DNA from 4 places in the Mammaliicoccus vitulinus genome. Region 4 is predicted to be linked to each of the others. Evidence: predicted binding sites of a transcription regulator. Region 4 holds the regulator's gene; each other region holds the start of a gene.
The links. Region 4 encodes Rex, which represses fermentation and respiration genes when NADH is low (regulators of the CRP and FNR family bind a similar motif). Its sites were predicted from a motif close to TTGTGAAATATTTCACAA; they were not measured.

Region 1 (8,191 bases), 1.1 Mb from region 4:
TACTTAAAATCTATTCGTGGAAGAAATGGTGGCATAATTCTTAATCAATCTCCTTCTGAAATAAATATCGGAAAGCTTGTCAGACAAACTGAAGATCACTTCGAATTGGTAGAATGTTTTAATATGGAGACAAACACATGCCCCATTGTATTAAACTGTGGATTAAAAGGTGCACTTAATCATGCTTTAAATGAATACTTACTTACTTTAGATAAATATTATTTAAGTGATATTATCCCTAAAAATACTCTAAAAGAAACACTTTATACACCTTAAACGTTGAAATCGGTCTTAAGGTCGATGTAAATGTGACAAGATTGCGATAATATTTAAATTAATAAGGAATTGATGCACGAGTCATGTTATTCTTTCCTTATAGCTTACAACAAAGGAGTACATAATTATGATGAACAAAATAATACAGTCATTAACAGTTCTTGGTGTGTCGGCATCATTAGTTACACCTTCATTAACTGCTAGTGCTACTGGTAACAGTCTTCCACAAATTAAAGGTGTTGAAGGAGACGTTGTTGAAAAAGGCGCTGATTATGATTCATTAAAAGGCATTAAAGCTTATGATAAAGAAGATGGCGACTTAACTAACAAAATTAAAGTTAGTGGAGATGTTGATACTTCTAAATTAGGTAAATATAAAGTACAGTATAAAGTTACTGATTCTGATGGTGCATATCGAACTAAGTGGCACTATGTTTATGTAGTCAAAGAAGGTTCTTTAAACGGATCTAAAGATAAAACGACTCATGATAAAGATAAATCAAAAGCAGAAGTTGCTTCTAACAAAAAAACTTCAACTAAAAACTTAGACGATAACATGCCTCTTATTACGGTACCAACTAAAGATTTAGTTTATCAAGGCGATCATTTTGACACAATGAAAGGTGTTAAAGCTTTAGATAAGAAAGATGGCGACATCACTGATAAAGTTACTGTTAAAGGTAATATTGATACTTCGAAAACTGGTTTGCAATATATCACTTATCACGTCAAAGATTCAGATGGTTATTACTACACTTATAAACGTGGCGTTTATGTAAATGATGCTGAATTAGCACCTAAACCAGAAATAACGGGTATAAAAGATATAACAGTGAAAAAAGGTAAAGATTTCGATCTATTAAAAGATGTAAAAGCTAAAGACAACTCAGGTAAAGACTTAACTTCAGACATTGTAACAAGTGGTGAAGTAAATACAGATAAACCTGGTAAGTATAAAGTAGGATATGCAGTATCAGATGCTGATGGCCATATTACTGCTCAAGGTAGAACAATAACAGTGAAATAACACAAAAGGAAGATTTCAATATTTAATTGAAATCTTCCTTTTTTATTTATGAGCAAAATTATAGTATCAATTTACAAATTTTTTCACCTTTCAATTTTCTTAATATGCTGAAAAATCAATGTTTTTACTAATATTTTGCTTATTTTATTATCTTTTTAAATGTACACAAAAATTTAACATTTAGATAAAAAGCCGTCATATCAAAGTTATTCTCATACATTTTCAAATTATAACGCTTACATCCCTTTTACTAGCCTTGTAAATATGTTCAAATCCTTTAAAATTGAGGTCTAGCCATATATATAGGTATATAGAAAATTGGGAGGTAAAAAACGTGGCAAAGTTAAAATCAATACTTCTCATGTCAACATTAGGTATTTTACTTAGTGGTTGTTCAAATTTAGAAGTATTAAACCCCAAAGGCCCTATGGCAGAAGATCAACATTTCTTAATTATCTTTTCAATTATCATGATGGTCTTTATTGTTATAGTGGTCTCAATTTTGTTTTTAATATTTATTATAAAATATAGAAAAACAAAAAATGAAACATCAGGTACTATGCATCACAACGTCATCTTAGAAGCAGTATGGTTTACAATTCCTGTTATCATACTTGTGATTTTAGCTGTACCAACGATTAAATCTCTGTATTCTTATGAGGAACCACCTAAATCTGATGAAGATCCAGTAGTTATTTATGCAACAAGTGCTGGTTATAAATGGTTCTTTAGTTATCCAGATGAAAAAGTTGAAACAGTAAATCATGTAACAATTCCAGAAGGTCGTCCAGTTTTATTCAAACTACAATCTATGGATATGATGACAAGTTTCTGGATTCCACAATTAGGTGGTCAGAAATATGCTATGACAAGCATGACAATGGATTGGACATTACAAGCCAATGAAACTGGTACTTTTAAAGGAAGAAATTCAAACTTTAATGGTGAAGGTTTCTCTAGACAGACATTTAACGTAAACTCAGTAAGCTCTAAAGATTACGATAAATGGGTTTCAAAATCACAGAAACGTAAAACAATAGATCAAGACACATTTGATCACCAACTTTTACCTACAACTAAGAATCAGGAACTTACTTATAGTGGTACACATTTAGCATATGTTGATCCAGCTGCGGATCCGGAATATATCTTCCATGCATTTAAACGTTACCGTTATGAGCCGAAAGATCCAAACTTCTATGACGAAAGTGAAGGCGTAACAGATAAACCAGTATTACCAGCTCGTAAAGTAACTGTTACTAATCCAAACTACGAACGTCATGGAATGAAACCTACGATTCTTAAAAATAATGAAAAATATGACAGTGACTTCAAAAAAGAAGAAGAACATCATATGGATGAAATGGAAAAAATCCAAGAAGACGCTAAATCTGAAGATGAAAAACAAGATAAGCAGTCTTCTAACAATAACCATGGAGGTGACAAGTAATGAATTTTCCATGGAATGAATTAATCATACAAAATGACTGGATGATCACAATAGCGCAAGTTATGCTTGTATTAACAGGTATAGCTGTTGTTGGTGGATTGACTTATTACAAAAAATGGAAATGGTTGTATACTGAATGGTTAACATCAGTAGACCATAAAAAAATCGGTGTAATGTACATTATATCTGCAATCATTATGTTTTTCCGTGGTGGTATGGATGCACTTCTTATTCGTCTACAATTAATGGCACCAGATAGTAAATTACTCGAATCTCAGCACTATAATGAAATCTTTACAACACATGGTGTTATCATGATTATCTTCATGGCTATGCCGTTCTTAATTGGTTTAATGAACGTCGTTGTACCATTACAATTAGGTGCTCGAGATGTTGCATTCCCTATGTTAAATAACTTGAGTTTCTGGTTATTTGCTGCAGGTATGGGTCTATTCAATATTTCATTCGTACTTGGTGGCGCTCCAGCTGCTGGTTGGACAAACTATGCTCCACTAGCAACTGATTTCAGTCCAGGTACAGGTATTAATTATTATTTAGTTGCTATTCAAATTTCAGGTATTGGTACATTAATGACTGGTATTAACTTCTTTGTTACTATCTTAAAATTGCGTACTAAATCTATGAAATTTATGCAAATCCCAATGTTCTCTATGACAACATTAATAACATCATTATTAATCATATTAGCCTTCCCTATTTTAACTGTCGCACTTGCTTTAATGACTTTCGACCGTTTAATGGGCACAAGCTTCTTTGAAATAGCTAATGGTGGTATGCCAATGCTATGGGCTAACTTCTTCTGGGTTTGGGGTCACCCTGAAGTATATATACTTGTATTGCCAGCATTCGGTATTTATTCAGAAATTATCCCAACATTTGCAAGAAAACGTTTATTCGGACATCAAAGTATGGTCTGGGCAACTAGTGGTATTGCGTTCCTAAGTTTCTTAGTATGGGTTCACCATTTCTTCACTATGGGTAATGGTGCATTAGTAAACTCATTCTTCTCAATCTCAACTATGTTGATCGCAATACCAACCGGTGTTAAAATATTCAACTGGCTATTCACCTTGTATAAAGGCCGAATTACATTTGAATCACCAATGCTATTCTCATTAGCATTCATCCCTAACTTTACTTTAGGTGGTGTTACAGGTGTCATGCTTGCCATGGCAGCTGCAGACTATCAGTACCACAATACTTATTTCTTAGTGGCACATTTCCACTATGTTATTATTGCTGGTGTTGTATTCGCATGTTTCGCAGGTTTAATTTTCTGGTATCCAAAAATGTTTGGTTACAAATTGAATGAAAAAATTAATCAATGGTTATTCTGGACATTTACTTTAGGATTTAACCTTTGTTTCTTACCACAATTCTTATTAGGCTTAGATGGTATGCCTCGTCGTTTATACAAATACACTCAAGCAGATGGATGGTTCACATTAAACTTCATCTCAACGATGGGTGCATTCTTGATGGGTATAGGATTCTTAGCTTTAGTATGGAACGTCGTATATAGCTTTGGTAAAGCTAAACGTGAAGCAACTGGTGACAACTGGAATGGCTTAGGTAGAACATTAGAATGGGCTACTGCTTCAGCTATGCCACCTCACTACAACTTTGCGATTACACCAAAATGGTATGACACTGAAACATTTGTAGAAATGAAAGAAAATGGTAAACACTATCTTGATGATCAAGATTATAAAGATATACACATGCCTAACAATACACATGTTGGTTTCTGGATGGCAGTCTGCTTCCTATTTGGTGGATTCTTCCTCATATTCGAAACTTATATTCCAGCAATCATCTTTGGTGCAGGTATATTTGCATGTATGATATGGAGAAGTTTCGAAAAAGACTATGGTTACCATATTCATGCTGAAGAATTAGAAGAAAATGAAGCAAAACTACGTGAATTACGCAAACAAGAATTGCAGGAAAAGGAGGACAATAAAGATGAGTAATGAACAACATAATACAATTGATACTGTTAATGAAACAGGGCAATTAAATAAACTCGGATTTTGGGTCTTTCTTACTGCGGAAGTTGCGTTATTCGGTACATTATTTGCTACATTCTTAGTATTACAAAAAAGTGGTTCATATGGTGGATTCACTACACCTGAACTATTTGAATTACCATTAGTTATGATTATGACATTCTTATTATTAGTAAGTAGTTACACTTGTGGTATCGCAGTTTATTACATGCGTAAACAAAATGTCAAAATGATGATGGTATGGATGATTATCACAATATTATTAGGTGCAGGATTCGTTGGATTTGAAGTTTACGAGTTCACACATTACGTTCATGAAGGTGTTACACCACAACTAGGATCATTCTGGTCTTCATTCTTTATCCTATTAGGAACACATGGTCTCCATGTAACTGTAGGTATATTCTGGATATCAGGCGTTTTAATCCAAATTGCTACTCGTGGATTAAATGAACATAACGCACCAAAAGTATTTATCGGAAGTTTGTATTGGCATTTCCTTGATGTTGTATGGATCTTTATCTTTACACTAGTCTATCTTGTAGGGATGGTGAGTGGATCATGAATAAAACAGTCGTTTCGCATACAGTCGGTTTAATTTTCTCAATTGTACTTACGTTGTTAGCTGTTTATGTCATGTTATACACTGGCATGTCATTACAAGTAAGAACATCAATCATTATAGGTTTTGCATTTATACAAGCAATCGTTCAATTATTAATGTTTATGCATTTAACAGAAGGACCAGATGGACGCGCAACAGCCTTCAAAGTACTCTTCGCAGTCATTATTACTTTATTAGTAGTAATCGGTACTTATTGGGTTATGGTTGGCGGACACAGCGCCCATATGTAATATCTATATATTAAGAGCTTGGGATATCATTCCCTTTCTCAAAATAAAACACCCAATCCGTTGGATTCATTTACGGATTGGGTGTTTTTTATATTTCTAATTTTGTAAGTTTCTAGAACGTTTATGTCCTAAACTCTTTAATTCTATAAAATTAGATTTTCGAACTTACGACTAACCTCGCCTACTTTATTTTGATTCCCTACTTCTCTAAAGTATAGAATGGCTTTTTGATACATTTCAATTGCTTTCTTTCTATTTTTTAATGAAACATATAAATCTGCAAAGTTGTTAAATCCTTCACCCATAATTTCAAAATCATATCTCATTACGTTAGCTTCCAGGTCTCTTAATAACATCATTGCTTCATAATCATTACCTGCTTCTATAAAATTGCTCACGCGATTAATGCCTTTATTTATGTACATCTTAAACTAAACTCCTTTTATCCCTATCTATATTAGCTATATCATTGTAATATCTATGTTTACTAAATACAAGTTAACTAAATAAAAACTGTCTACAAGCATAGAGCTTTGTAGACAGTTTAAATTAATTAATATTTAGTAGAATGGCTTTACTCGTTAAAGGGGCAAATTCGTCATAAATATCAATTAGCTTTGCTTTTTCATTATTCCAATTATATATTTCTTTAGCATGCTTAGTATTCTCACTCAAACTATTTCTCAATGCCTCATCTTTTACCAACTTATTAACTGCTCGTGCAATGTCAGCTGCATTGTGAGGATCAACTACTAATCCTGTTTTTGTTTCATTTACAACTTTTTTAATTTCTGGAAAGTCACAACTTATTACAGGAACATGTGCCATCATATATTCAAATAATTTATTTGAACTGGCGGAATAATGATTGAAACATATATTTTGCAATACTTGAAAGCCTAAATAAGCTTCTCTTGTATAGGACGGTAATTCTTGAAATGGCACTTTATCTAAAAAGTGTATTCTATGAGCTTCGGAAGAATTTTTGCTAAGGTTTTTTAATTCTTGTGTTAATTTTCCGCCACCTATAAATAATAAGTGTCCTTCTTCAATATCATCCATTGCTTTAATCAGTAATTCCAGTCCTCTACCTTGTTGTAGTCCACCTTGATATAACAATATTTTTTCATCTTCATTTATACCGATTTTATGATGTAAATTAATTTTCGGTTTAGTGTGTATATCATATTTTTCAGAGTAGTTATACAGCGTTTTAGGATAAAAACCATAAATTTCTTCGTTATATGATGCTCTTGTATGATTTTCTACAATCATTTGATCAACAAATTTTAACATAAATGATTCGATTCTTTTGATGCGTTCTTTATTATAACCTGTTCTATCAGATTGTACTTCATGACTATCATATATAAGTGGTTTAGGCTTTAATCGTAATTTCGAACAAACAATTGCTTGTGGTAATGTATTTAAATCATTTGCATGATAAATATCAGCATTTTGTATATAGCCTTTGACAATCATTCGAGTAATAATCGCACCGTTGATAAACCATTTTCTCATTTTTTTTATTTTTATCATTCCAGCTGCAAGAACTAGCGACATGAAATATGCAGCCATTAAAGTAAAACTAATAAAAAATAAACTTGGGATAATTGCTACTTGAACGCCAGCTACTACTAGTAAAAATTTCTTTCCGTGATCTTGATAAGCTTGCAACATCCAAGGATACCTTTTAACTCTATGTACTCTAAATGATTTAGAAATTTCTTCATAGGCAGAGATTACTGGATTCTTAGGATCATCAATTGCTATTAAATCTACTTCATAACCACGTTCAGCTAAAGTTGTACATTCTCTATTAACTCTTGCATCATTTGTGAAATGATTCCATACAAACATTGTGACTTTTTTCATTTTCCAACCTCATTCTATATGATTTATAGTATACCTACTTGGAACAATAGTATATATAACCATGCTACACTCATTAAACCAATCATTGCCAATAAGCCAGTTGGCCTTTTCTCTTTATGAATAATTGAATCATCCACTACTTTTTCACGTTGTTGCTGAATTTTAATTCGTTTATAATCTAATTGTTCGTTTTTAGATTTCTTTTTGACTTTCTGAATTAATTGAACATATCTTTCAATAATTTCATTCACTTCACCGTAAGCAACCATTTCCCCATAATGTATCCAAATCGCTTTTTTACACATTTTTTTAATTTGACCAGCAGAATGAGATACAAAAAATATCGTTTTGCCTTGTTCTTGCAGTTCATGCATTTTATCGATACATTTGTTTGAAAAAGTTTCATCTCCTACTGATAAAGCTTCATCTACTATTAAGATATCTGGATCTGTATGGATTGCTATAGCAAACCCTAATCTAGATTTCATACCACTAGAATAAGATTTTAAAGGTTGATATATAAATTCATCTAACTCACTAAATTGCACGATATCATTAAATTTTTCATTGATTTCTTTTTGGGGCATACCGTGCATTAGACATTTATAATGAATGTTTTCCTCACCTGTAAAATCAGGGTTCAATCCAGCGCCGATAGCAATTAAAGATGGTTTTCCG
Region 2 (8,191 bases), 170 kb from region 4:
AAATCTCGTGAAAGGGTTAGCTTTCTTAAAATCCTCATTAAGTATCGCTTCTATTATGACTGGATAAATTTCTTGAGCTGCCATCATTTTTTGTATAGCCGGCTTCGTAAATAAATGAAACCCTGAATAGCATGCAGATGGATTACCAGATAAACCAAATAATATATGATTATCTTTATACGCTACCGTCGTTACACTACCTGGTCTCATTTGTACTTTATTAAATAACACTTCTGCATCGATTGCTTCATAAACTTTCGGCAAATAATCAAAGTCACCTACAGATACACCGCCAGTTGTTATTACAATGTCATGCTGCATCATTGCCTTTTTCACGATATCTATACACCCTTGAAGATTATCTTCTTGAATTTCATATGTAGTTGTTTCAATATTTATATCACGACATAAGGCTTCTATCATTGGACCATTAGAATTTCTAATCTTTCCTGGTTCTAGTGGGTCTTTTGGACCTACTAACTCGCTTCCTGTTGCAATGATAGCTACTGTAGGCTTTTGAAAAACTTTAACATGTTGGTATCCAAAAGTTGCTAATACAGCAATAACGCCACTATTGATTTGTTGTCCTTTATCCAAGACAATATCCTGTTCTCTACATTCTTCACCTTTAAATGAAATGTTTTCACCTTGTTCAAAAGACTTACGAATGGTAAAACCATGCTCATTTTCCACCGTTTGTTCAAACATGACAACTGCATCAGCGCCATCTGGTATAGGCGCACCAGTCATAATTCGAACAGCTTCCCCATTTTTCAGTTTTACATTTGATGGTGTGCCAGCTCCAATATGGTCAACAACTTTAAACGCAATTCTGTTATCTCCAGTGGCCCCTTGTGAGTCTTGACTATTTATAGCGAATCCATCATATGGTGATTTATTAAACCTTGGAATATCATACGTAGCTTGTACATCTTCAGCTAATATATAATTCAAGCTTTCTTCTACAGATAGCGTAAAGGGTTCTTTATGTTTTACGACTTGAATGACGCTTTCTATTGCTTCTTTAACAGGTATTGGTGTTCGCATTTCAACTGACATTTATTAACGCTCCTTGTCATTTTATCTTTGCTTACATGTTATAATATTTTTTAGAAAGGATGATCATAATGTCTGATTTCACACATTTTAATGAGCAAGGCCATGCAAAAATGGTCGATGTTTCTGATAAAGAAACAAGTACACGCATTGCAATCGCAAACTCTAGTATTAAAGTTAATCAAACCATTTATAACCAAATAAAAAATGCAACTAATAAAAAGGGAGATGTACTTGGTACAGCTCAAATTGCAGGTATTATGGCTGCTAAAAATACGAGCCAACTCATACCAATGTGCCATCCTCTCCAATTAACAGGTATTGATATCGAATTTGACTGGGATAATGAACATTCATACACATTAAACATCTCTGCTACTGTTAAGACAAAAGGTCAGACAGGTGTAGAAATGGAAGCATTAACTGCAGCAAGTGTAACAGCTTTAACGATTTATGATATGTGTAAGGCTGTAGATAAAGGCATGATCATCGGTGAAACGTATTTATCACATAAATCCGGTGGGATAAACGGTGATTTCAATCGACAATAATTATTTATTAAGCTCATGTACTAAATGATTGATTTCTTTAGTGATGAGCTTTTCCATTGCCAATTTAACAGCACCGGTTGATCCTGGAATAGAAATGATGACTTGTTTACCTTTAGTTCCAGCAATTGCTCTAGAAAGCAAAGCTCTAGAACCTACATCTTCTGTGTAACTTAAATACCTGAATAATTCACCAAAACCTTCAATTTCTTTCTCTAATAAAGGTTTAATTGCTTCAATCGTTACATCTCTCTGACTTATGCCAGTTCCACCTGTCGTGATGATGACATCAAGTTCTGCATTTAACCACTTCGTAACTTGAGATTGAATTGATGCGATATCATCTTTAACAATTTGATAATTTTCATCAGAGAGGTTAACGTTTAAAGGCTTTAAATAGTCTTGAACAAGTTGACCACCTTTATCCGTTTCTTTCGTTCTCGTATCACTTACAGTCAATATTGCGACTTTAATATCTCGCTCGATTCTATCAACGATACTCATCCCAACAGCTCCTATCCAAACATATTCTCAACAAATTGTCTTCCTTCTTCAACAGATTCAATATCATGAATTAATAATCTTCCATTACTAAAAGCGACAACTCTATGATCATCATATAAATATTGAATCATATAAGCATTGGATCTATGTAATAATCCATTTTGCGCAACAAACTTTTCAATTGCTGGTCGATTTAATTTTTCATTTATATATTGGACAGTATGACGACCACATAACTCTGTAATTTGTTGATCTGACGCAGCAAGTTTTGAATATGTTGGATGCTCTCCACACGTTTCACAATCATTTCGTCTCATTTGTTCAAAACCAAATGTTTGATGTTCACCATCCCAAACATCACCATAAGTGATTTTAGGCGTAAATTTATAACCAGATAATATTTTTAATGCATCTACAACTTGTAAACTTGTTGCCATCGTTACAGCTGGATTGATGACGCCAACCGTATCACACGTTCGATTGATAACGGGTAACTGAGGTAGTACACAATCAAAACAAGGTGTTTCGCCTGGTATAAATGTAGCTTGAACATAATTAGATTCTAAGCAAGCACCATAAATCCAAGGTATGTTCATTTTAAAAGCAAAGTCGTTGATCACAAGCCTTGTATTAAAATTATCCGTTGCATCTATAATAATGTCAGAATAACTCGCTACTTCTTGTAATAACTTTGCATCACACTGCGCTATATATGTTTTTATTTGGATATCTTCGCGTATCTTTTTTAAATGTCTTTCTGCTGCCACGACTTTTGGCAACATTTCTTTAATATCTTTTTCTACAAATAGTGTCTGTCTCTGTAGATTAGAAGATTCTACATAATCTCTATCAATAATGTTAAGTCTACTTACACCTGATCTTGCAAGCTGTTCTGCAACGTGAGTACCTAATGCACCCATTCCCACTATAGTGACGTTGCTCTTTTCAATTCTTTCTTGTCCTTGTTCTCCAATTTTATCGAATAAAATTTGACGAGAATAACGTTCGTTCATTTTTATCAACCTTTCACGAATCTCTTTAACTCTATTATAGATTGAAAGCACTTTATCCTCAATTAATAGAGAACCTACTCTTCCTTAAAAGAGCAGGTTATACTATTATAATATCTTTTTTTCTAGTTTTGTCATATGCATCATCGTAATAAGTGCAATAATTCCAAATAAAGCTAACAAGAAAAATGCTAAATGATTTGAACCTGTTAAACTCGTCACGAATGTAATGATTAGAGGTGGGAAAAATCCTCCTAGTCCACCCATCATAGAAACAATGCCATTCACAACACCTGCTTCTTTATTGAAATAAGTCGGAACAAGTTTGAAAATCAAACCATTACCTATACCTGCACATATACTGATTGTTAAACACCCTACTGTAAATAATAAGATGTTATTTGAAATCGAAAGTAATAAAGCACCTACAATCATTCCAACAAAGAAAACTTTCAATACATTTAAAGCGTTATATTTATCTCCTAACATACCACCGATAGGCCTCAATAAAGTGGCTATCGCAATAAACACACCTGTTCTAATCCCTGCATCGACTTTATCAATTTCAAAGTGTCCAACTAAAAAGTTTGGTAAAAATAACCCAAAGGCTACAAAAGCACCAAACGTAATAAAATACCAAAAACTAAAATAATGTAGCTTATAGTTATTCATAACTTGTTTAGTTTGTGACATCATTGGAATTTTAACTTTAGCCTCTTCCTTATCACCAAAGATAAACATAAGTACTGCAAATGTTGCCATAACAATTAAATATAATTGCACAGTATGTTGCCATCCTATAGTTCCTGCAATGGGAGGTGCTAAAAATGATGATACCGCTGTACCTAAATTACCCATTCCATATACACCATTAGCAAAACCATGTTTTTCTTTAGGATAATATTTAGGTATAGACGTTACACCCACTGAAAACACTGCGCCACCTAGCCCAATAAAGAATCCAGCTATCATTAACCCACCTGTTGATTGTGCTTGACTCAAATAAAATACCGGGAATAATAAAATAATAAAACTGCTTAAAAAGACTAACCGAGAACCTAATAAATTTGTATAGTATCCAATTGGTATTCTTAAAACGGATCCTAATATGACAGGTATAGCTAAAATTATGGCTTTCTGTCCTTCTTGCACACTAATGTCTTGCGTAATATAAGGCATTAAAGGTGCTAGTATACTCCAAACCATAAATCCTGCCATTAAACTAAAGGTTTGAAGCGGTAATTGAACTTTCCCTATGTTATTTCTCATTTTTTCACCCTTTTTGAACATTGTTAACTTTCATTTCATGCTTATTGTAGGTTATTTGTGAAAAAATGCACATAAGGATATACCCTTAGAAAAATATGTAAACTCCCTATATTAAAAATGCTATCGCATTAAATTAAGACATAAAAAGGCCTGACAACTATAACGAGATTAACATCGTTCATTGTCAGGCCTTTTTAATACATTTTAAAAATCTAATAATTTTTTCTTCATTGCATATTCAACGAGTTCAGGGCGAGATTTCAACTCTAGTTTGTCCATAATTCGTGCTTTATGTGCTTCTATCGTTTTAACTGAAACGAATAATTTTTCAGCTATCTCTTTATTACCATATCCTTTTGCAATCAAAGGAAGAATTTCTAGTTCTCTTTGAGATAATATTTTAAATGGATCTTTAGAGCTATGTTCGCCATTTTGTTTTGGATTCACCAACTCATTTACTAAAGAACTTGTTACTTTTGAATCAATATACATGTCTCCTCTATGGATCGTTCTTACAGCATGTATGAGCTCTTCATCTGGCGCATTTTTTAATATATAACCTTTAGCACCATTTCTCAAAACGTGAAATAAATACTCTTCATCATCAAACATCGTGAGTATTAATATTTTTGTGTTTTTAAAGTCTTCTGATATCTTACCTGTAGCTATTAAACCAGATTCTCCCGGTGGCATACTCAAATCCATAATTAACACATCTGGTTCATGTTTAGCGACCATTTGGTATGCTTCTAGCCCATCCGCTGCTGTAGCTACTACTTCCATATCCTCTTGATAATTTAATATCATTGAAAAACCAGTTCTCACTACAGCATGATCATCCGCAATTACGAGTTTCATGTTTCTTCCCCCAGCATTATACTATTGGTACATTTAATTTTATGTTCGTACCTTTTCCGAGCTTGCTCTCAATATTCACTTTACCACCGACAATTTCAGCACGTTCTTGCATACCGTAAATACCGAGTCCCGAACCTTTAGGCTCACTGCCTAGTACGAATCCAGTCCCTTGGTCAGCAATTTCAACTTCAATAACATGACCATCACACGTCATATGAACATCCACACTGTCTACATTAGCGTATTTTAAAGAATTAAATACGGCTTCTTGTACAATTCTATACACGACAGTTTCTATTTCTGAATTAAAACGTTCTACTGATGAATCATAATGATAATGAACAATGAATCCAAAGTTTTTCTCTAGTTGTTTAAAATATGATTTAAATGCTGCATTTAAACCTAAATCATCTAAAGAAGATGGTCTTAGTTCCAATGATAAATTTCGTATATCGTCAATCAAACTAGACATTAAATTTTCAATTTGGTGTGACTGCGTTTTTAATTGATCAATGTTGTCTTGATACTTAAGTAATCTTAATTCAACACTTACATTTATTAATTCTTGAACAACGCCATCATGTAATTCTCTTGAAATTCTTTTACGTTCATTTTCTTGTGCGGAAATCGTTTTTTGCATCATCGTCTGTTGATGAAGCTTTTGTTGTCTTTCAATTTGTGGAGATACATTTTGTAATGTATAAACTTTAATATCATCTTCTTGACTGATCGTTTGATAAGTTGCTGTAAAAGGCTCAACAGTACCACTATTCGTTTGCATAAACACTTGAAAACTCGTATTTCCAATTTTAGAAGATTCTAAAAAGCAATCTCTACATGATTGAAGTGCATACTCATTAGAATACCCTTCGCAACGGCTACAAATCGGGTGTGTTAATGATGATTGATTATCTTCTGAGATCACTTTTCTAGCAGCTTCATTCATATTAATAATTTGACCTTTACTATTTAAAAACACTATCATCTCGCTTGTTTTTTCATAGTATTGTTTAAGTATATTCGTCAAAATAGATGAATCTTCTGAGCTCATGAATTAATCATATCCTTTCCATAAAATGGTCCAAAACGTTTAAAATGGGTAACATCATTTTCAGGTAATGGTTTATTATCACGTTGTCCAAACAAAAGCACGCCACACACTCTATTTTGTCTCCATAAAGGCATAGCTACAAGTGCCGTTAATTGTTCGCTCTGAATAATTGGATAGTTAAATAACTGATCCTGATATGGACTATTTGTCATATCTTGAATCGTTATTTGTTTACCACTTTTTATGACAATACCTGCAATTCCTCGACCGCTTCTTAATACAATGTTTTTATATCTATGATTCAAATTTCCAGATACATATCGCCATTTTATGTGAAAAGGCGCAGACTGCTCAGAAGACATAGCTAATCCTACAAAATCATATTCATAAGTTGCACGAATTTGATTAAGTTGTTCCTGAAAATTAAAATCATTAGACATTTTAAACACCCCTTCATATTTTAATTATAGTTTAATTCGTTTTATGCTTTCTGTAAATAATATAACTTCTGCTAAAATAGTTTAAAGGAACGCTCCAAACATGTACCAATCTAGTAAATGGCCAAATGCTCGTTATGAACAACCCTAATATAATATGCGCTTTAAATGTCCATGGTACATGAGTCATTAATGCAGCATCAGGTTTAAAAATTAGCAAACCTCTAAACCATACTGATATCGTTTGTCTATAATCGAATTCTGGCGTTGTCGCATTCGTCCATAATGTTGCGACACACCCCATAAATACAATTGCTAGTAATAATAAATTTACAAGAATGTCTGAAGCTGAGCTCAATCTTCTAACATTTTCTTTCGTAATTCTTCTAGCAGTTAACAAAAACATCCCGATTAACGTCACAATACCGAAGATACTTCCGATATATACAGCTCCAATATGGTACATATGATCATTCACACCGATAGCACTTAGCCATTCTGCAGGCACACCTAAACCGACGATGTGCCCAAAAATGACAGGAATAATACCTAAGTGAAATAAAATACTCCCCCACATTAATTGCTTTTTCTCTATAAATTCACTAGATTTTGCCGTCCAAGAAAATTGATCGTATTTAAATCTAAAGATATGGCCAACTATAAATATTGCAACACATAAATAAGGGAAAATAACCCATATAAATTGATTAATCACAATTTGTCACCTTCTCTTGTTCTACAACACATGATTTCAAAGTTTCTCGCAGTGCTTTTATAAGGTGGAAGTATGGACTGTTTTGTTCTCCTAGTGCTTTTAATAATTCATAAGTACCATCTTCTATCACCATCACGACCAGTGTTAAGCTTTCTTGTGCTCTGCTGTCACCTCTCCATTCTGCAGCATACAAAAACTCCAGCATCAGAGGCAAAAAGTCAGATAGTTCACTCTTAGGCATCTCTAAACCAAACATTTCATATAATACTTTTAATCTCGCTAACATTTGTCCTCTTTCTTTTTGTTCAGTTAGTTTATTATATGTCATATATAAAGTCGTCTTTTTTTCAAAATCAAATGTTCGCGTATATACTTCTTGAATATCATCTAATGATATGTCGTGCATATTCTTCCAATATTGTTGAATTTCCGCATAACCAGGATGCTGTTCATCAAATGCGCTTTCAAAGGCTTTAGGATGAAAATCTAATTTTTCTGGATAAGTTAGCTGATTACTGAAGAAGCCAAAGCTTTCTTTTAATTGATATAAAGCATCTAAATTAATCACGGAAAATCCCTCCATAGAAGTTTTCGTTATAAATTTCCTGTCCAGATTTATTTTCTGGTAATCCTTGAACACCACAGCCGTCACAATTGGAACCAAACATTTCTCCTCCGTAGCCTTGGCTACCTTGTGCTCTATACGTATCCATGTATCCTTCTTTATGTGAAGTCGGAACAAC
Region 3 (8,191 bases), 180 kb from region 4:
AAGCGGTATGTTTATTACAGAGAAAAATAAACATTTATCTATGTTATTTGAGTCACATATGAAAGTACACGGCTTCAAAATAAAAGAGTTGTTAGAAGTTCGTAAAATATTAGAGCTAGGTGCGATACGTCTACTCATCGAAAATGCAATTCCGATAGATGCCAATAAGTTAAAAGAAATAAATGAAGTTTATTATAAATCTATAGAGCATTCTCAAAAATTAGCTCAATATGATTCAGCTTTTCATGAAACGATTATATTATTCACGGAAAATCAAACGTTAATTACAATGAGTAAAGTTATCAAAGAGTACTTTGTAAAAAATCAATTCAATCAAGTGGTTGATAAGGAAGATATCAAAAAATCTTATAAAGAACATAGGGATATTATACAAGCAATAGAATCGAGAGATTTGTCTTTAGCACATACAATTATTAATAAACATCTGTCTCGAGTTATTGAATGGATAGAAGAATTGGAGCAAAAATGATGGGAAAATTAAATAAAATTGAAGTTCAAAGTTTAAAGACTCAAGTTTTACAAGAAATCAAACAATATATTTTAGATCAAGGTTTAACTGAAGGGGATAGATTACCGACAGAAAGGGCATTTACGGAAATGTATGGCGTCAGTCGATCGGTTGTAAGGGAAGCGTTGAGTTATCTTGAACATACTGGTGTTATCGAGACGGTACAAGGTAGAGGCACGTTAATTAAAGCACCTGATGTTTCCAGTTTAGTAGAAGGTTTCTTATTTAGTTTCCGAGTTGCGAATGGATCGAAAAAAGATTTGCTCTCGCTAAGAATTATTTTTGAATGTGCTGCTATCGAAGAAATCGTAAAATTAAATAAAGACATCAGTCAGATGAAAGCTATCGTTAACGAAGATGTTACAAATCATTATGAGAACGATAAAGCATTCCACCAATCTATTTTGCATTCGACTGGCAATGTATTGTTTGAACAATTGAGTTCAGTTATTCATTCATATTTTTATCATATTGAAGAAGAAGGGCAGGATATAGATTATATTCAAACAAACGAAACACATAAACAAATTGTAGATGCCATATCGAATAAAGATGTTAAATTAGCGAAAGAACTCATGACACAGCACTTGTCTAAATAGGAGGATATTATGAAAATTGCAATTGATATTGGAGGCACTTTTATAAAGTCTGGTGTTATAGATAAATCTCAAAGCTTACATGGTTATCAGAAAGTAAAGACACCTCACAATAAAAATGGTGGTATTCTTCAAGAGGTTATACGCATCATTCAAGATTATAAAGAAACCTTTCACTTAAATAACCCAGATGTTGGTATTTCTACAGCAGGTGTGGTTGATTCTGAAAAAGGTGAAATTACATATGCAGGACCTACAATTCCATATTATAATGGCACAAATTTCAAAGAATCTTTAGCAGATATAGCAGGAAATGTTGTGATAAATAATGATGTTTCTAGTGCATTGCTAGGTGAATTGTTAGAATATCGTACAGATGTAAAATCTATATTTTTAATGACAATAGGTACTGGTATCGGGGGCGCTTATTACGAAGATAAATTACTAGAAGGCAAACAATATAGAGCATGTGAAATTGGATACTTATTATATGATGAACAAACTGATAAGACATATGAAGATAGAGGGTCAACTACCGCTTTGAAAGCATTAATTCAAGAACATTATAAAGAAGTTGTCACGGTTGAAAATTTATTTGATAGAGCATATGAACAAGATGACAAAGCGCTGAAAATATTAAACGAATGGGCTAAATATGTTGCTGAAGGTATTGCTCAAGTTCAAATAATGTTTGATCCAGAAGTCATATTAATTGGTGGCGGTATTTCTAAACAGGAAGGGAAATTAATAAGTTTAATTGAACCATTTATCGATAATTTCCTTCCAGAAGCATATGGGCATGCAAAAATAGAAACAACTTCTAAAGGTAATGATTCGGCACTCTATGGAGCAGTCTCAACATTTTTCGATTAATTGTTAACTTATGTTACGAATAGGTTAACAATGTGGTATAATTTACGATATCTTAATATTAGGAGTGAAGAAAGTGAAGACTAAAGATATCGTTATGATAGCAATGTTTACAGCTTTTATTGCAGTAATGGCATTCATACCACCGATACCATTACCATTTATGCCAGTGCCAATTGTATTACAAAATATTGGAATTATATTGGCTGGCTGTTTACTAGGCTATAAGAGAGGTACATTGAGCGTTGTTATATTTTTACTACTTGTAGCTACTGGTCTACCGTTATTATCTGGAGGAAGAGGCGGCTTAGGTGTATTCTTCGGACCTTCTGCAGGTTATCTATTTGGGTATCCAGTTGTGGCATTTTTAATAGGTTTATTGATAGATAAAAAATGGAATAAGCTAACATTTACATATGCATTAACCGTTAATATCATTATTGGTGTGTTATTACTCAACTTAGTTGGTGGTTATTTCATGGGAGAATTCATGAATATATCAATTTCTAAAAGATATATACTAGCAGCTACTTTCCTTCCTGGGGATATTGTTAAAGCAATATTGGCAACTATGTTATTATTTAGTTTGAAGAATATACCTGAAATTAAAAGGTTAAGAAAAACTTAATGAGGTGACTTAACATGGTTTCATTTATAGACATAGTAACAGATGGAGACATATTGAATGAGACAGATCGATATATCCAATATCATACTTTGAATAAACGTATTCAGTATGACTCTAATAAAATAGTGTACAAAGTTATACCTGATTTAAATACTTTTAAAAAAGACGAACAGATGTTGAAAACGTTACATGAGCAACATAAACAACCTTTTCTAAAATTTGTGTTTCCTGAAAATCATTCAATAGATTCTGAATTAGAAGGATACTTAAAAGAAAATGGTTATGAATATAGTTGGATTGAATTATACATTAATGTAGATAAAGATTTTGTGAGTAAAGATAATGACGATATAGATGTTGTAACAACTAATGAAGATAATCTTGTAGATTTTTTAAATGTATCTTATGAATATGATAAGAAGTACGGTACAGATTATGCAGAACTTAAAATTGAAGTGAGTAAAAAACAATTATATGAAGATAATCCTGTACAAGTATTATCATATTATCAAGGCAAGCCAGTTGGTACATTACTCATTTGGAACCATGAGAAATATGTAGAATTAGATAGTTTTACAGTAAGAGAACCTTATAGAAAGCTCGGTATCGGTACTAAGATGCAAGCTTTCGTTGCGGACTTTGCTCAAGACAAGCCGATTATATTAGTAGCAGATGGAGAAGATACCGCAAAAGATATGTACAAGAAACAAGGTTATGTATATAGTGGCTATCAATACGAAGCTTTAAAAGAAAATGAATAATAAATAAGCGCCTACTTTACCTTTATAGGGTTTAGTAGGCGCTTAGTTGTTTGATTCATTTAAAGACTTCTAATGATTCTTTCTGAATGACTATAAACGTTGAAGCTACCGTCTCTAATAAAACCGACAGATGTGATATTTAAATCGTCTGCTAAGTCAATTGCTAAGTTAGTAGGTGCGGATTTAGACAGAATAATGCCTACGCCAATTTTCGCAGCTTTAATCAATATTTCCGAGGAAATACGACCACTAAAAATGAGCACTTTATTTCGAATCGGAATATTGTATTCTATACAGTGTCCATACAATTTATCGAGAGCGTTGTGTCTGCCGATATCTGAGCGATGTTCATAAAAGTTATCACCATCACTGATTGCCGCATTGTGTAATCCACCGGTTTCTTTGAATGTTTTGCTTTCTGTATGCAGTTTATCCATCATTGAGATAATTTGTTGTGGATTTATTTTTAACTTTGAATGAGATATTTTGGCTGTAGCAGCATCGTTATTAAAATAGAATTCTCTACTTTTTCCGCAACATGATGAAATCATTCTTTGTGTGTACTTTTTATAATTAGGATCTATTATTTTAGTTAATTCTATATGTGCAAATCCTTTTGAATCGTCTATTGTGATTCTTTTGATTTCATCTTTTTTCATGATGACGCCTTCTGATGCTATAAAACCTATAACGAGTTCTCTTAAATTATTTGGAGAACATATGATTGTCGCAAACTCTTCACCGTTTATCATGATTGTGAGAGGAAATTCTGTAACGTAGCAATCGGTTGTTTCTATAAACTTATTGTTTTGATATTTTAAAATAGGTTGATTGTAAGCCATATTATGCTTCATAAGAATTCCTCACTTAGTCATTAATTAATATATATTAATTTTACTGTTAAAAGAAGCATATATAAAGTGAAAGCACTTTCGAACGATGCAATAAATGTGTAGGGGATATCCCTTGTTTTATAAATAAGCTATATCAATTAAGGAGTATTTGTGAAAAAATAAACACAAGGCTTTCATTAATATATTGAAAGGTGTAAATTAAGTTTATACATATTTTACATGAGAGAGGAACGAGAAAATGAAAAAGTTATTAATATTTGCCGTAGCATTACTTCTTGTATTAGCTGGTTGTAGTACGGAATCTAATCAGGATAAAGCTAAAAAAGAAACTGAAAGTAAGACTTTAACAGTTTCGGCAGCAGCAAGTTTAACAGATGTATCGAAAGCGCTAGAAAAGGAATTCAATAAAAAGCATCCTAATACGCATATTAAATTTAATTATGGTGGTTCAGGAAGTTTACGTAAACAAGTAGAGGCTGGAGCAGATGTAGACGTGATAATGTCAGCAAATACATCAGATGTCGATAAACTACAAGATAATGATAAAGTATCTGAAGTTTATGATTATGCTAAAAACAAATTAATTATTATAAAATATAAAAATTCTGATATAAAAGAATTGAGAGATATTACTTCACCTAAAAAAGTGGCTCTTGGAGAAGAAAAAAGTGTGCCAGCAGGCCATTATGCTCTTGAGTATATGAAAAAAGAAGATTTATATGAAGGTATGACAAGTACATTTGTATTTGCTAAAGACGTGAAACAAGTATTGAATTATGTTCAAAAAGAAAATGCCGAAGCTGGCTTTGTATATGAAACTGATTTATATAAAGGAAAAGATAAAAAAGCAGATAATGTTGTTAAATTATCAGATGCACCTTTAAATGAACCAATTATATATAGAGCAGGACTCGTTACAGATAATAAAGAAGCGAAAGAATGGTTTGATTTCTTAAAATCTAAAGAAGCGAAAGAAATTTTAAAAGAATATCACTTTGAAGGTTAGGAGATAAAGCTATGCCAGACTTAACACCATTATGGATATCCGTTAAAGTAACATTAATTAGTACGATCATCGTATGTATCCTAGGTATCACTCTGGCTAAACTGATGTTTAACTATAAAGGTAAATTAAAGCCCATTATCGAAAGTGTCATCATGTTACCAATTGTATTACCACCAACTGTTATGGGTTTTATATTGCTTATTATATTTTCAAAAAATCAATTTTTCGGACAACTGTTAGATAATGTATTTCATATTAATGTCATTTTTTCGTGGATTGGTGCTGTCATTGCAGCCATTATTGTGAGCTTACCTTTAATGTATCAACATGTTATCAATGGTTTTCAAGCGATAAATCCAAAAATGCTCAACTCAGCTAGAACTATGGGAGCGAGTGAAGGAAAGATATTTAGAACGATTGTATTACCTTTGGCGAAGCGGTCTATATTCTCAGGTGTTGTCATGAGTTTTGCTAGAGGACTCGGAGAATTTGGCGCTACACTTATGATTGCTGGATACATTCCAGGATTAACGAACACGCTTCCTTTAGAAATATATTTCTTAGTGCAGTCAGGCGAAGAACATAAGGCATGGCTATGGGTAATAGTATTGATAACTTTTGCTATATGTGTAATAAGTACGATTAATTTATTAAATCAAAAGCATCATAAGTGGGAGTAGATATTTATGATTAATATTTCTATAAAAAAATCCATTAAAGATAGAACAATCAAATTAAATATCGAGTCTTCACAACCTAAAATTTATGCAGTTGTAGGTAAATCTGGTATTGGCAAATCTACTTTGTTAAATATCATTGCAGGTCTGACAGAAGCAGATGAATGTAAAATTATTATACAGAACAAAACATTAAGTGACGGTAACCATCTTATAAAAGTTCAAGAAAGAAAAATTGGATATTTATTTCAAGACTATCAACTATTTCCACATATGACCGTTCAAGAAAATATTCATTATATGAAGTCAGCAAGCAAAGAAACGGAACAGTTGATCAATCAGTTACGAATCAGTAATTGTTTAAATCAATACCCTTCAACGTTATCGGGTGGAGAATCCCAAAGAGTAGCATTATGTAGGGTATTAAGCGTAAAGCCGAACTTGCTGTTATTAGATGAGCCATTTTCGAGTTTGGATGATGAGACTAAAGAAGAAGGAATGGCACTTATAAAATCTATATTTAGGACGTGGCAAATTCCAATTATTCTTGTATCTCATTCTAAAAAAGAAGTTCAAACATTAGCAGATGAAATAATAGAAATAAAATAAAAAATCTCAGACTGTCGATAAAGTCACTTAAAGTGAACTTGTCGGCAGTCTTTTTTTGCTCACGTATTCCTCAGACAGCATTATACAAAATCATGAGAATAGGGATTTCATAAGGAACTATAGGTAATCCCCTAATATAAAAAGTTTGTGAAAAAAAATACAATTAATTTAGATAATAAAGGGCAATTATTAGGAGGTTCTATCGATGTCTAAATTAGGTTTGAAATTCTTTAAGCCAACTGAAAAATTTAATGGTAACTGGTCGATTTTAGAAGAGAAAAGTAGAGAATGGGAAAAGATGTATAGAGAGCGATGGAGTCATGACAAAGTGGTTAGGACTACACATGGTGTTAACTGTACTGGATCATGTTCGTGGAAAGTTTTCGTGAAAAATGGTGTTATAACATGGGAGAATCAACAGATTGATTATCCTTCATGTGGACCTGACATGCCTGAATTTGAACCGAGAGGATGTCCTCGTGGTGCTTCTTTTTCATGGTATGAATATAGCCCGTTACGTGTGAAATTCCCTTATGTTAGAGGGAAACTTTGGAAATTATGGAAAGCTGCTTTAAGTGAATTTGGTGATCCTGTTGTTGCTTGGGCATCTATTGTAGAAGATGAAAGCAAAGCGGAAATATACAAAAGCGCTAGAGGTAAAGGTGGGCACGTAAGAGTTAATTGGAGAGACGTTACACAACTCATCGCCGCACAAATTATTTATACGGTTAAAAAGTTTGGTCCTGATAGAATAGCTGGATTTACGCCTATACCTGCGATGTCTATGATCAGTTATGCTTCTGGAGCTCGCTTTATCTCTTTATTAGGTGGAGAAATGTTGAGCTTTTATGACTGGTATGCCGATTTGCCACCTGCATCTCCACAAATATGGGGTGAACAAACAGACGTACCTGAATCTAGTGATTGGTATAACGCTGGTTATATTATTATGTGGGGCTCAAACGTGCCACTTACAAGAACACCTGATGCGCATTTTATGACTGAAGTTCGTTATAAAGGTACAAAAGTTGTATCAGTAGCACCGGATTATGCTGAAAATGTGAAATTCGCTGATAATTGGTTAGCTCCAAATCCAGGTACTGATGCAGCATTGGCTCAAGCGATGACACACGTCATACTTCAAGAATATTATGAAGATAAGCAAGAAGAAATGTTTATAAATTATTCGAAACAATATACAGATATGCCTTTCGTTATTCAATTAGAAAAGCATGGAGAAGGATATAAAGCAGGCAGATTTTTAAGATCCAGTGATTTAGGTATGGAAACTGAACATGCTGAATGGAAACCTGTTGTATATGATCAAAATACTGAAAAGCTTGTGATACCTAATGGAACAATGGGACAACGATATGAAGAAGGCGTTAAGTGGAATCTTAACTTAGAAAACGAAGATGGTTCAAAGATTGATCCAGCATTAACGTTGAAAGAACACAATTCAAAATTGATGACGATTCAATTTCCTTATTTTGATAATACAGGAAATGGCATTTTTGAAAGACCGATTTTAGCTAAAGAAATTGAAAATCAACACGGTGAAAAAATTTATATAGCAACGATATATGATTTAATGACAAGCCAATACGGTGTAAAAAGATTTAATCATCCTCTTGAAGCTTCAAGTTATGAAGATGAAAATT
Region 4 (8,191 bases):
CCATGTTTGAATTCACAACACTATATGAATTAATGTTTTCTTGTAAAGGATTTAATGGGCCAGACTTCATAATTGCTGCCGTTACACCGTACAACACTAATGCAATCCAACTACCTATTAAACCTTCACCAGCTCTATACCATGTACCAGTAGCACAACCTCCCGCAAGTATGATCCCAATACCAAATACAAACGATCCAATTATAGTACCAACTAATGGGAATGTTTCAGCTTCCATTTTAAATACGCCTAATCCTACTAAAGTAAATAACCCGATACTTTGAACAGAAATAGCAATTAATAAAGCATAAAACATTTTGTTGTTCTTCTGTACATACATATCTCTAAATCCGCCTGTTAAGCAAAATCGTGTTCTTTGCATAACAAAACCGAGTAATATCCCGACTATAAGTCCACTTACAACCATCCAAATCACATTTACATCTCCTTATCCCTATTACAATGATAGGAATAATAATATATTATATTCCAGATGTTTTCAAGTTACTATTTCATTACAAATATTTGACAATTCAAAAAATGATTTAGATTTAATATAAATCATATATAAATAAAATGTTTTCCTGAAATACGGCACTGTTTTTGCGCCGACTTCTGTGGGAAGAAGGAAGTTGCTAAGACGAGGCTCAGACCTTCTCCGAGGAAAGCATGCGCAAAAAAAGACTGCCAACAAGTTCACTTTAAGTGACTTTGTCGACAGTCTGAAACAACCGTACTTTCTACGGCTGTTTCTTTTCATCTTCATCCATTCCTAATTCTTCTTCCATTAATCGTTGCTCTGCTTTTAAATATTTCTTATAACCTATTTTAGATATGACAATACTGATTTCATATAACAGTATCATCGGGATTGTAAATAACATATGCGTCATAAAATCAGGTGGCGCGATTAATGCTGCAACTACTAGAAGTATGAAATATGCGTATTTCCTATTTTTCTTTAAGAACATTGGTGTTACTATTCCTAACCTAGTTAAGAACAGCAATAAAATAGGCAATTGAAATACAAATCCAAACGGGATTGTAAATTTAAACAATTCACTAAAGTATTCTTTAATACCGATTGTTTGTTTTATCCCCATATCGTCTGCTAATCCCATTGTAAATGAAATTAAATATGGAAAAATGATGAAATATGAAAATAGCAATCCTCCAACAAATAAAAACAAACTAAATGGAATATAACTAAGTGTAACTTTTTGTTCTTTCGGATGTAATCCTGGAGATATAAATGCCCATAATTCATATAATATAACTGGTGATACAATGATAAATGCAATAATAATTATCATTGCTATGTATATTGTGAGTGGATCTGTAATTCTGAAGGCATTCAATTCTAATGTCTGAGTAAAATCATCATTCGTAATATAATATATCACTGGCTTAGCAAAGAAAAACCCTAAAATAAGCCCCCCTACTAGAAAATATATAATGATCATAATACGTCCACGTAATTCTTCTAAGTGTTCGACAAAAGTTAAATTGTCTTTATTCACCATCTTACCTCCAATCTAAAAAAAGATGTGGCAGGAAACCCGCCACATTCAAGGGAACATCTGTTAAATAAATTTCTATTTAACTTCTTTATCTTTGCTATCTTCAGGACTGCTTTTCTTCTCATCAAAGTTCGTCATACCATCTGTAGCATCTTTAAATTCTTTCAAAGTTGAACCCATCGCTCTACCAAACTGTGGTAATTTCTTAGGACCAAAAATAATTAATGCAACTACCCCTATAAATAATAAACTAACTGGTCCTGAAATACCGACTGTATTAATAAACATTAAAGCTTCCATTTGATACCCTCCTATTGATTCTTCATAAAGAAGATTAAAGATTGTAATTCAATTCCTAAATCTATATGATGAACCTGCACTTTCTCAGGTACATTTATTCTTTGAGGTGTAAAATTCAAAATGCCAGTAATGCCAGCAGATGTTATACGGTCAGCAACTCTTTGTGCCGCTTGTTGTGGTACAGTTAATATTACAACTTGTATACCTACTTCTTCAACTATCTTTTCAAAATTTTCCATACTATCTACTGATAATTTACCAACCATACTTCCAATTATGCTTTCTGATTGATCAAAAGCTGCCACTATTTGCATTCTATCATTAACAGTAAAATTATAATTTACGAGTGCAGTACCTAAATTACCAACACCAACGATTGCAACTTTAGTCAAATCATCTTGCTCAAGGGTTGTTCTAAAAAATTTCAATAAATAACTAATATTGTATCCGTAACCCTTTTTACCTAATTCACCAAAATATGAAAAATCTCGACGAATAGTAGCTGAATCAATTTTAAGACCTTCACTTAATTCTTTAGAAGATACTCTATCAACACCTGAATTATGAAGTGTACTAACAAATCTATAATAAAGAGGCAAACGTTTCAAAGTAGCTTTAGGGATCTTCACATCATTCTTTGCCAAAATCCTCACCTTTTCCACTGTAAAATAATGTGATTGCGTTCACATCTAATGGGTCAATTATATCAAACTTCACGTAAAATAACTATATAAATATTGTATGTCATTTACATACAATTATAAGTCATTTTCATGTAGAATAATAACTAATAGAGAGGTGTAAACATGATACTTTTACAAATAAATAAGTTAGAAAAATCTTTTGACGGTGATGTTATTTTTTCAGATGTCGATTTCGAAGTTAAAACTGGTGAAAGAATTGCAATCGTTGGAAGAAATGGCGCAGGAAAAACAACGCTCATGAAGGTTATTGCCGGTGTCGAAAGTTATGATGCTGGTCACATTTCTAAAGGTAAACAAGTTTCCATGGGATATTTAACACAACAAATGTCTTTAGATTCCGATGATACCGTTATGAATGAAATGAGAAAACCATTTGAACATGTGATAACAATTGAAGAAAAAATGAAATCATTAACAGACTGGTTAAGCCAACATGCTGATGACTATGATAACAATACTTATCAAGAAAAATTATCCCAATATGAATCGTTGTCAAATCAATTTGAAGTAATGGGTGGCTATCATTATGAAAGCAAGATCAAAACAGTATTAACTGGATTGAACTTTGTCGAATCAGACTTCGATAGACAAATCCAATCTTTCAGTGGTGGACAAAAAACTAGATTATCAATGGCACAAATGCTATTAAGTGAACCTGATTTATTATTACTTGATGAACCTACTAACCATTTAGATATGGATACAACAGAATGGTTAGAAAACTACCTAGCACATTTCAAAGGCGCTATCGTAATTATCAGTCATGATAGATACTTTTTAGATAAAATAGTCAATCAAGTTTATGATGTTGCCTTAGGTTCTGTAAAAAAATATGTTGGTAACTACAGTAAGTTTTTAAAAGAACGTGACGCACATTATGAGAAAGTAATGGCTGAATATGAAAGACAACAAAGTGAAATTAAAAAATTAGAAACATTTGTAGAAAAGAATATAACACGTGCTTCTACAAGTGGTATGGCAAAAAGTCGTCGTAAAGTATTAGAGAGAATGGAACGAATCGATAAACCAAGGCTTGATGCAAAGAGTGCTCAAATTTCTTTCGAGATTAATAGAGCAACAGGAGAAGATGTTTTAAAAGTTAATAATTTAGCAATTGGATATTCTAAAAGTATAACGTCAGCCATTAATCTAGAAATTAAACGTCATGACCGTATCGCAATCATCGGACCAAACGGAATCGGTAAATCGACATTAATTAAAACGATTGCTCAAAAAATTCCTGCATTATCCGGTGATATCACTTTCGGTTCTAATATCCAAATTGGTTATTACGATCAAAAACAAGCGGAATTCAAATCAAATATGACAGTATTAGATTATGTGTGGAATCAATATTCACACATGCCTGAAAAAGATATTAGAACTATTTTAGGAAGATTTTTATTTACACAAGAAGAAGTAAAAAAAATTATTAATGACTTATCTGGTGGAGAAAAAGCACGACTTCAATTAGCTTTATTAATGCTTGAGAAAAATAATGTTCTCATATTAGATGAGCCTACAAACCATTTAGATATTGACTCTAAAGAAATGTTAGAACAAGCATTACAAAATTATGAAGGCACTTTACTTTTTGTATCACATGATCGTTATTTTATTAATGAACTTGCGAACAAGGTATTTCATATCACACAAGAAGGTAATGAACTTTTCCAGGGAGATTACCAATACTATTTAGAAAAACTCGAACAACGTGAGGCAATCAGTAATTACGAACAGAATGAAAGCACATCTACTCAAACTGCTAAAGATGATAATTTCTATACCAATCAAAAACAATTAAAAAAAGAAAAACGTAAACTTGAACGACAATTAGAAGAAATTGAAAATAACATTTCTACTTATGAAGAACAAATTTCTAACTATGAGCATCAACTTACGTTGCCAGAAATATTTAATGATATTGAGAAAAGTAATGAAATAAATCATCTCAGAATAGAAGCAGAACGTTTGCTCGAAGAAAGCATGGAAAAATGGGAAGAAATAGAAAGTAAGCTCAATTAACACAAAATCACTAAGGTCATTTTTACACCTTAGTGATTTTTTATGCGAAATATTAACCACATCTTTATTCACACTATAAAGTCTTGTTTTGCAAGTCATCCACAGAGTTATCCTAGTTATCCACAGGTAAAATGTAAAAAGCTATTATTTCTCATCGAAGTTATCCACAAACACATTAAAAGATATACAAAGGTTATCCACAATTTGTGGTTAACTTGTGCACAAGTACAAATGTTCTGTATTGACTTTATGAATATAGCGTGCATTTTATTTAAGGTTCGTAAATATTGTAAATTCACAATGATATTAAGATTAAATTATTAATATCATTGAAATATTCACTAGATTTAATAATGAAATAGTTTTATAATTTATATAGCCAATTTTCTTGTTTTGTACACTTTAGTTATAAGGTTGCACTTGCTAAATTATTTAATTTACTTAAGTGTTTAATTTACTTAAGTGTTTAGAGTTAAATTTCATTGATTAATTGGTCTTGTGTTTAATACAGAAGGGATGATGATTTATGAATAATACTAACATTGAGAGTTACACATCAAAAGCTAAAGAATTGCTCAAACATAAGATTATAACTAAGGAAGAGTACGAACAACGTATTAAAGACTACACGGATTATACGAATAGTGAAGGTAAATATTCTAGGAAATAAGAAAAGCTCGGGACATTAACTTACTAGAATAATATAAAAGAGCGTGAATTCGTTGAGGCAAGCATGCACGAACAAAATCGTATATTTTATAAAAAATAACAACTCATTTCTAGCTGAATAAATCAGTGAGATGAGTTGTTATTTATTTTGAGTTGGGACATAAATGTCCTAAGCTCTTCTTACTATTCTATATATGCATTTGCCATCCAAGTTACGCCATAAGGATCTTGAAAAGAACCAAATAATGGTGACCACTCTACTTCTGCTAGTGGCATATCAATTTTACAGCCCGCTTCCTCTGCTTGTTTAAATAAATCCATAACTGCTTTTTTGTCATTTTCATCATTATAATTAAATTGAAAACAGGCTTGAGCGCCTTCGTTATTAATATCTTTATTTTCCCATGTGTCACTACATAAAAACGTCTTGCCTAATAATTTAAAACTCGCATTCATCGTAAAAGATTCGGGCAATTGCAATTCTTTCGGTGCATCTTTGAACATTTCATGATTACCAGGTACCCTCATAACATCAGTTGCACCTAGCTTATCTTCATAAAACTTTAATGCTTCAATACTATTTTGAAAATTAAAATAAGTATTTACTTCCACAAGTTTCCGCCTCCTTAATCTTTTCATCGTAATTATTATAACGCCTTTAGTGTAATAATACAATTATCGCTTAATTAAAGTCTTCAAGATCTAAAGAATTTTTTCCATTTAATTTCATATCGGAAAATCGTTTTTTTTCATATAAGAAATGCGCTATAGAACCTATCATTGCGGCATTGTCTGTACATAAGTTTAAAGGTGGAATACTTAATTCAATACCAAGCTTGTTAGTTTCTAATTCTAAAGCGTCTCTTAAGCCTTTATTAGCTGCTACTCCTCCAGCCACAATTAAATGATCAACATCATATTCTTTAACTGCAGACATTGTTTTACCAACTAATACTTCAACAACACTATTTTGAAAGCTCGTAGCGACATCTTCTTTAATGATTTCTTCATTCTTTTGTTTTTTATTATGCAATGTATTAATCACTGCACTTTTTAATCCACTAAAACTAAAATCATAGCTACCTTTTTCTAACCATACTCTAGGGAAATTCAATGTATCTTGCCCTATTTGAGCGAGTCTATCAACTTCAGGTCCACCTGGATACGGTAAGCCTATTGTTCTTGCAACTTTATCGTAAGCTTCTCCTACAGCATCATCTCGCGTTTCACCAATAATTTCAAAATCAAGATGATCTTTCATATATATTAGTTCAGTATGTCCTCCAGATACTATAAGCGCGATTAACGGAAACTGTAATGGTTTAACGAGATGATTAGCATAAATATGACCACCAATATGATGAACAGGAATGAGTGGTTTTTGATGGCTAAAAGCTAATGCTTTTGCACTTGCTACACCTACCAATAACGCACCTATTAAGCCTGGTCCTTCAGTTACTGCTATAGCGTCTATATCATCTATTTTCATATTTGCATTTTTTAAAGCTTCGTCTATAACTTGGGTCATGACTTCAACATGTTGTCTACTTGCTACTTCTGGTACAACGCCACCAAACTTTTTGTGAGTCATCATTTGCGTTACCACTTCATTACTTATAATTTCGTTACCATTTTTAATTACGCTAGCAGCTGTTTCATCACAACTTGTTTCTATACTTAATATAATAGATTCAGACATTTTTTAAACTCACCCACATCACTTTTGCATCCTCTCCGTCGCCATAATAATTTCTTCTGACACCACCATAAGTAAAACCTGCTTTTTCATAAATATGTCTAGCGGCTTTATTTTCTACTCTTACTTCTAAACTCATTGTCGTACAAGTCGCGCTTGCAAAATTCATGACATATTCTAAAAGTAATTGCCCTACTCCATTACATCTATATGATTGATCTACCGAAATAGTCGTTATTTGTGCTTGATCAATAACAAGCCATATCCCACAATAAGCAATAATTTCGTCACCTAAAGATACTACAAAATAATGTGCAAATTCATTTTTTTCTAATTCATGATAAAAAGCTTCTAACGACCACGAGCTATTTGTAAAACTTTTATTTTCTATTTTGTATACTTGAGATACATCTTCAATAGTCATTTTTCTAATTTCTAATGCTTCGTTTGATTGTTTTTCCAATTTTGCTCCGCCTCTGATAGTTTTAAATATCGTGGTTTCAATTCATGAACGTTTGTAACTGGTTGTTCTTTGATTTGGTACATAAGTGAAGCATCAGGTAAATTAGATTGGGTTCTACCTTCTAATTTATCTTTTAAAGCAACTGTATCACTGCCCACAAATATATAAGATTGATTCGTATGCTTTAAGTAGTCATTTAATTCTTCAATAGAAATATAACAATCTTCTTTAACTTCTATTAACTTGTCATCATGATATTTATAAACACCTGTAAACACATGATCTCTTCTTGCATTGAATATAGGGACGATTAAATCTGATTTATAATCGCAAGTCTTGGCTAAAGCTTTTAATGAAGAAACTTCATATAGTGGTATATCCAACGAATACGCCAAAGTTTTGGCTGTTGTTATACCGATTCTCAATCCTGTATACGAACCTGGACCATTGGCTACGACAATTTCCGTTAAAGCTTTAGGTGAAATATTCGCTTCTTCCATTAAAGATTCAATAACAGGCATTAATTGTAATGAATGATTTTTCTTTATATTTGATTGATAGTTTAATAAGACATTCCCCTCATTAACAAGTGATACGGCTAACGGTTGATTTGAAGTATCAATTAATAATGTTGTCATCATCTAACACTTCCTTTATTTGTTTATAGTGTTCACCTTTTGGAATGATTTCAAACAATCTTTTGTTTTCTTCTATATATTTAATGTTAATTTCTAAACGCTCTTCGGGTAAGAAGTCTGCAATATATTCACTCCACTCAATGAGTGTTACGGCATCTGAATTAAAATACTCATCA

Region 1: the regulator Rex is predicted to act here: its motif matches at 1,560-1,577, upstream of qoxA (cytochrome aa3 quinol oxidase subunit II).
Region 2: the regulator Rex is predicted to act here: its motif matches at 4,443-4,460, upstream of PYW35_RS02830 (nitrate/nitrite transporter).
Region 3: the regulator Rex is predicted to act here: its motif matches at 6,676-6,693, upstream of PYW35_RS02795 (nitrate reductase subunit alpha).

Annotation. Positions count from the first base shown of each region.
Region 1 is NZ_CP118974.1:1,838,932-1,847,122, forward strand. Features, by position in the region: gene PYW35_RS09295 (RrF2 family transcriptional regulator) at 1-276, shown strand, start outside; partial or broken gene PYW35_RS09300 (immunoglobulin-like domain-containing protein) at 407-718, shown strand; partial or broken gene PYW35_RS09305 (immunoglobulin-like domain-containing protein) at 878-1,303, shown strand; gene qoxA (cytochrome aa3 quinol oxidase subunit II) at 1,638-2,753, shown strand; gene qoxB (cytochrome aa3 quinol oxidase subunit I) at 2,753-4,747, shown strand; gene qoxC (cytochrome aa3 quinol oxidase subunit III) at 4,740-5,348, shown strand; gene qoxD (cytochrome aa3 quinol oxidase subunit IV) at 5,345-5,638, shown strand; gene PYW35_RS09330 (hypothetical protein) at 5,782-6,063, opposite strand; gene PYW35_RS09335 (glycosyltransferase) at 6,188-7,513, opposite strand; gene PYW35_RS09340 (ABC transporter ATP-binding protein) at 7,537-8,191, opposite strand, start outside.
Region 2 is NZ_CP118974.1:598,026-606,216, reverse strand. Features, by position in the region: gene PYW35_RS02850 (molybdopterin molybdotransferase MoeA) at 1-1,059, opposite strand, end outside; gene moaC (cyclic pyranopterin monophosphate synthase MoaC) at 1,128-1,607, shown strand; gene PYW35_RS02840 (MogA/MoaB family molybdenum cofactor biosynthesis protein) at 1,608-2,108, opposite strand; gene PYW35_RS02835 (ThiF family adenylyltransferase) at 2,120-3,121, opposite strand; gene PYW35_RS02830 (nitrate/nitrite transporter) at 3,227-4,387, opposite strand; gene nreC (nitrate respiration regulation response regulator NreC) at 4,592-5,245, opposite strand; gene PYW35_RS02820 (sensor histidine kinase) at 5,262-6,296, opposite strand; gene nreA (nitrate respiration regulation accessory nitrate sensor NreA) at 6,293-6,736, opposite strand; gene narI (respiratory nitrate reductase subunit gamma) at 6,768-7,448, opposite strand; gene narJ (nitrate reductase molybdenum cofactor assembly chaperone) at 7,441-8,016, opposite strand; gene narH (nitrate reductase subunit beta) at 8,009-8,191, opposite strand, start outside.
Region 3 is NZ_CP118974.1:586,256-594,446, forward strand. Features, by position in the region: gene PYW35_RS02750 (FadR/GntR family transcriptional regulator) at 1-490, shown strand, start outside; gene PYW35_RS02755 (FadR/GntR family transcriptional regulator) at 490-1,128, shown strand; gene PYW35_RS02760 (ROK family protein) at 1,138-1,998, shown strand; gene PYW35_RS02765 (biotin transporter BioY) at 2,072-2,623, shown strand; gene PYW35_RS02770 (GNAT family N-acetyltransferase) at 2,638-3,384, shown strand; gene fdhD (formate dehydrogenase accessory sulfurtransferase FdhD) at 3,444-4,238, opposite strand; gene modA (molybdate ABC transporter substrate-binding protein) at 4,477-5,244, shown strand; gene modB (molybdate ABC transporter permease subunit) at 5,256-5,924, shown strand; gene PYW35_RS02790 (ATP-binding cassette domain-containing protein) at 5,931-6,530, shown strand; gene PYW35_RS02795 (nitrate reductase subunit alpha) at 6,736-8,191, shown strand, end outside.
Region 4 is NZ_CP118974.1:768,780-776,970, reverse strand. Features, by position in the region: gene PYW35_RS03830 (YeeE/YedE thiosulfate transporter family protein) at 1-427, opposite strand, end outside; gene tatC (twin-arginine translocase subunit TatC) at 741-1,523, opposite strand; gene PYW35_RS03820 (twin-arginine translocase TatA/TatE family subunit) at 1,596-1,820, opposite strand; gene PYW35_RS03815 (redox-sensing transcriptional repressor Rex) at 1,832-2,464, opposite strand; gene PYW35_RS03810 (ABC-F family ATP-binding cassette domain-containing protein) at 2,627-4,549, shown strand; gene PYW35_RS03805 (hypothetical protein) at 5,076-5,219, shown strand; gene PYW35_RS03800 (VOC family protein) at 5,402-5,830, opposite strand; gene tsaD (tRNA (adenosine(37)-N6)-threonylcarbamoyltransferase complex transferase subunit TsaD) at 5,901-6,917, opposite strand; gene rimI (ribosomal protein S18-alanine N-acetyltransferase) at 6,910-7,377, opposite strand; gene tsaB (tRNA (adenosine(37)-N6)-threonylcarbamoyltransferase complex dimerization subunit type 1 TsaB) at 7,350-8,015, opposite strand; gene tsaE (tRNA (adenosine(37)-N6)-threonylcarbamoyltransferase complex ATPase subunit type 1 TsaE) at 7,996-8,191, opposite strand, start outside.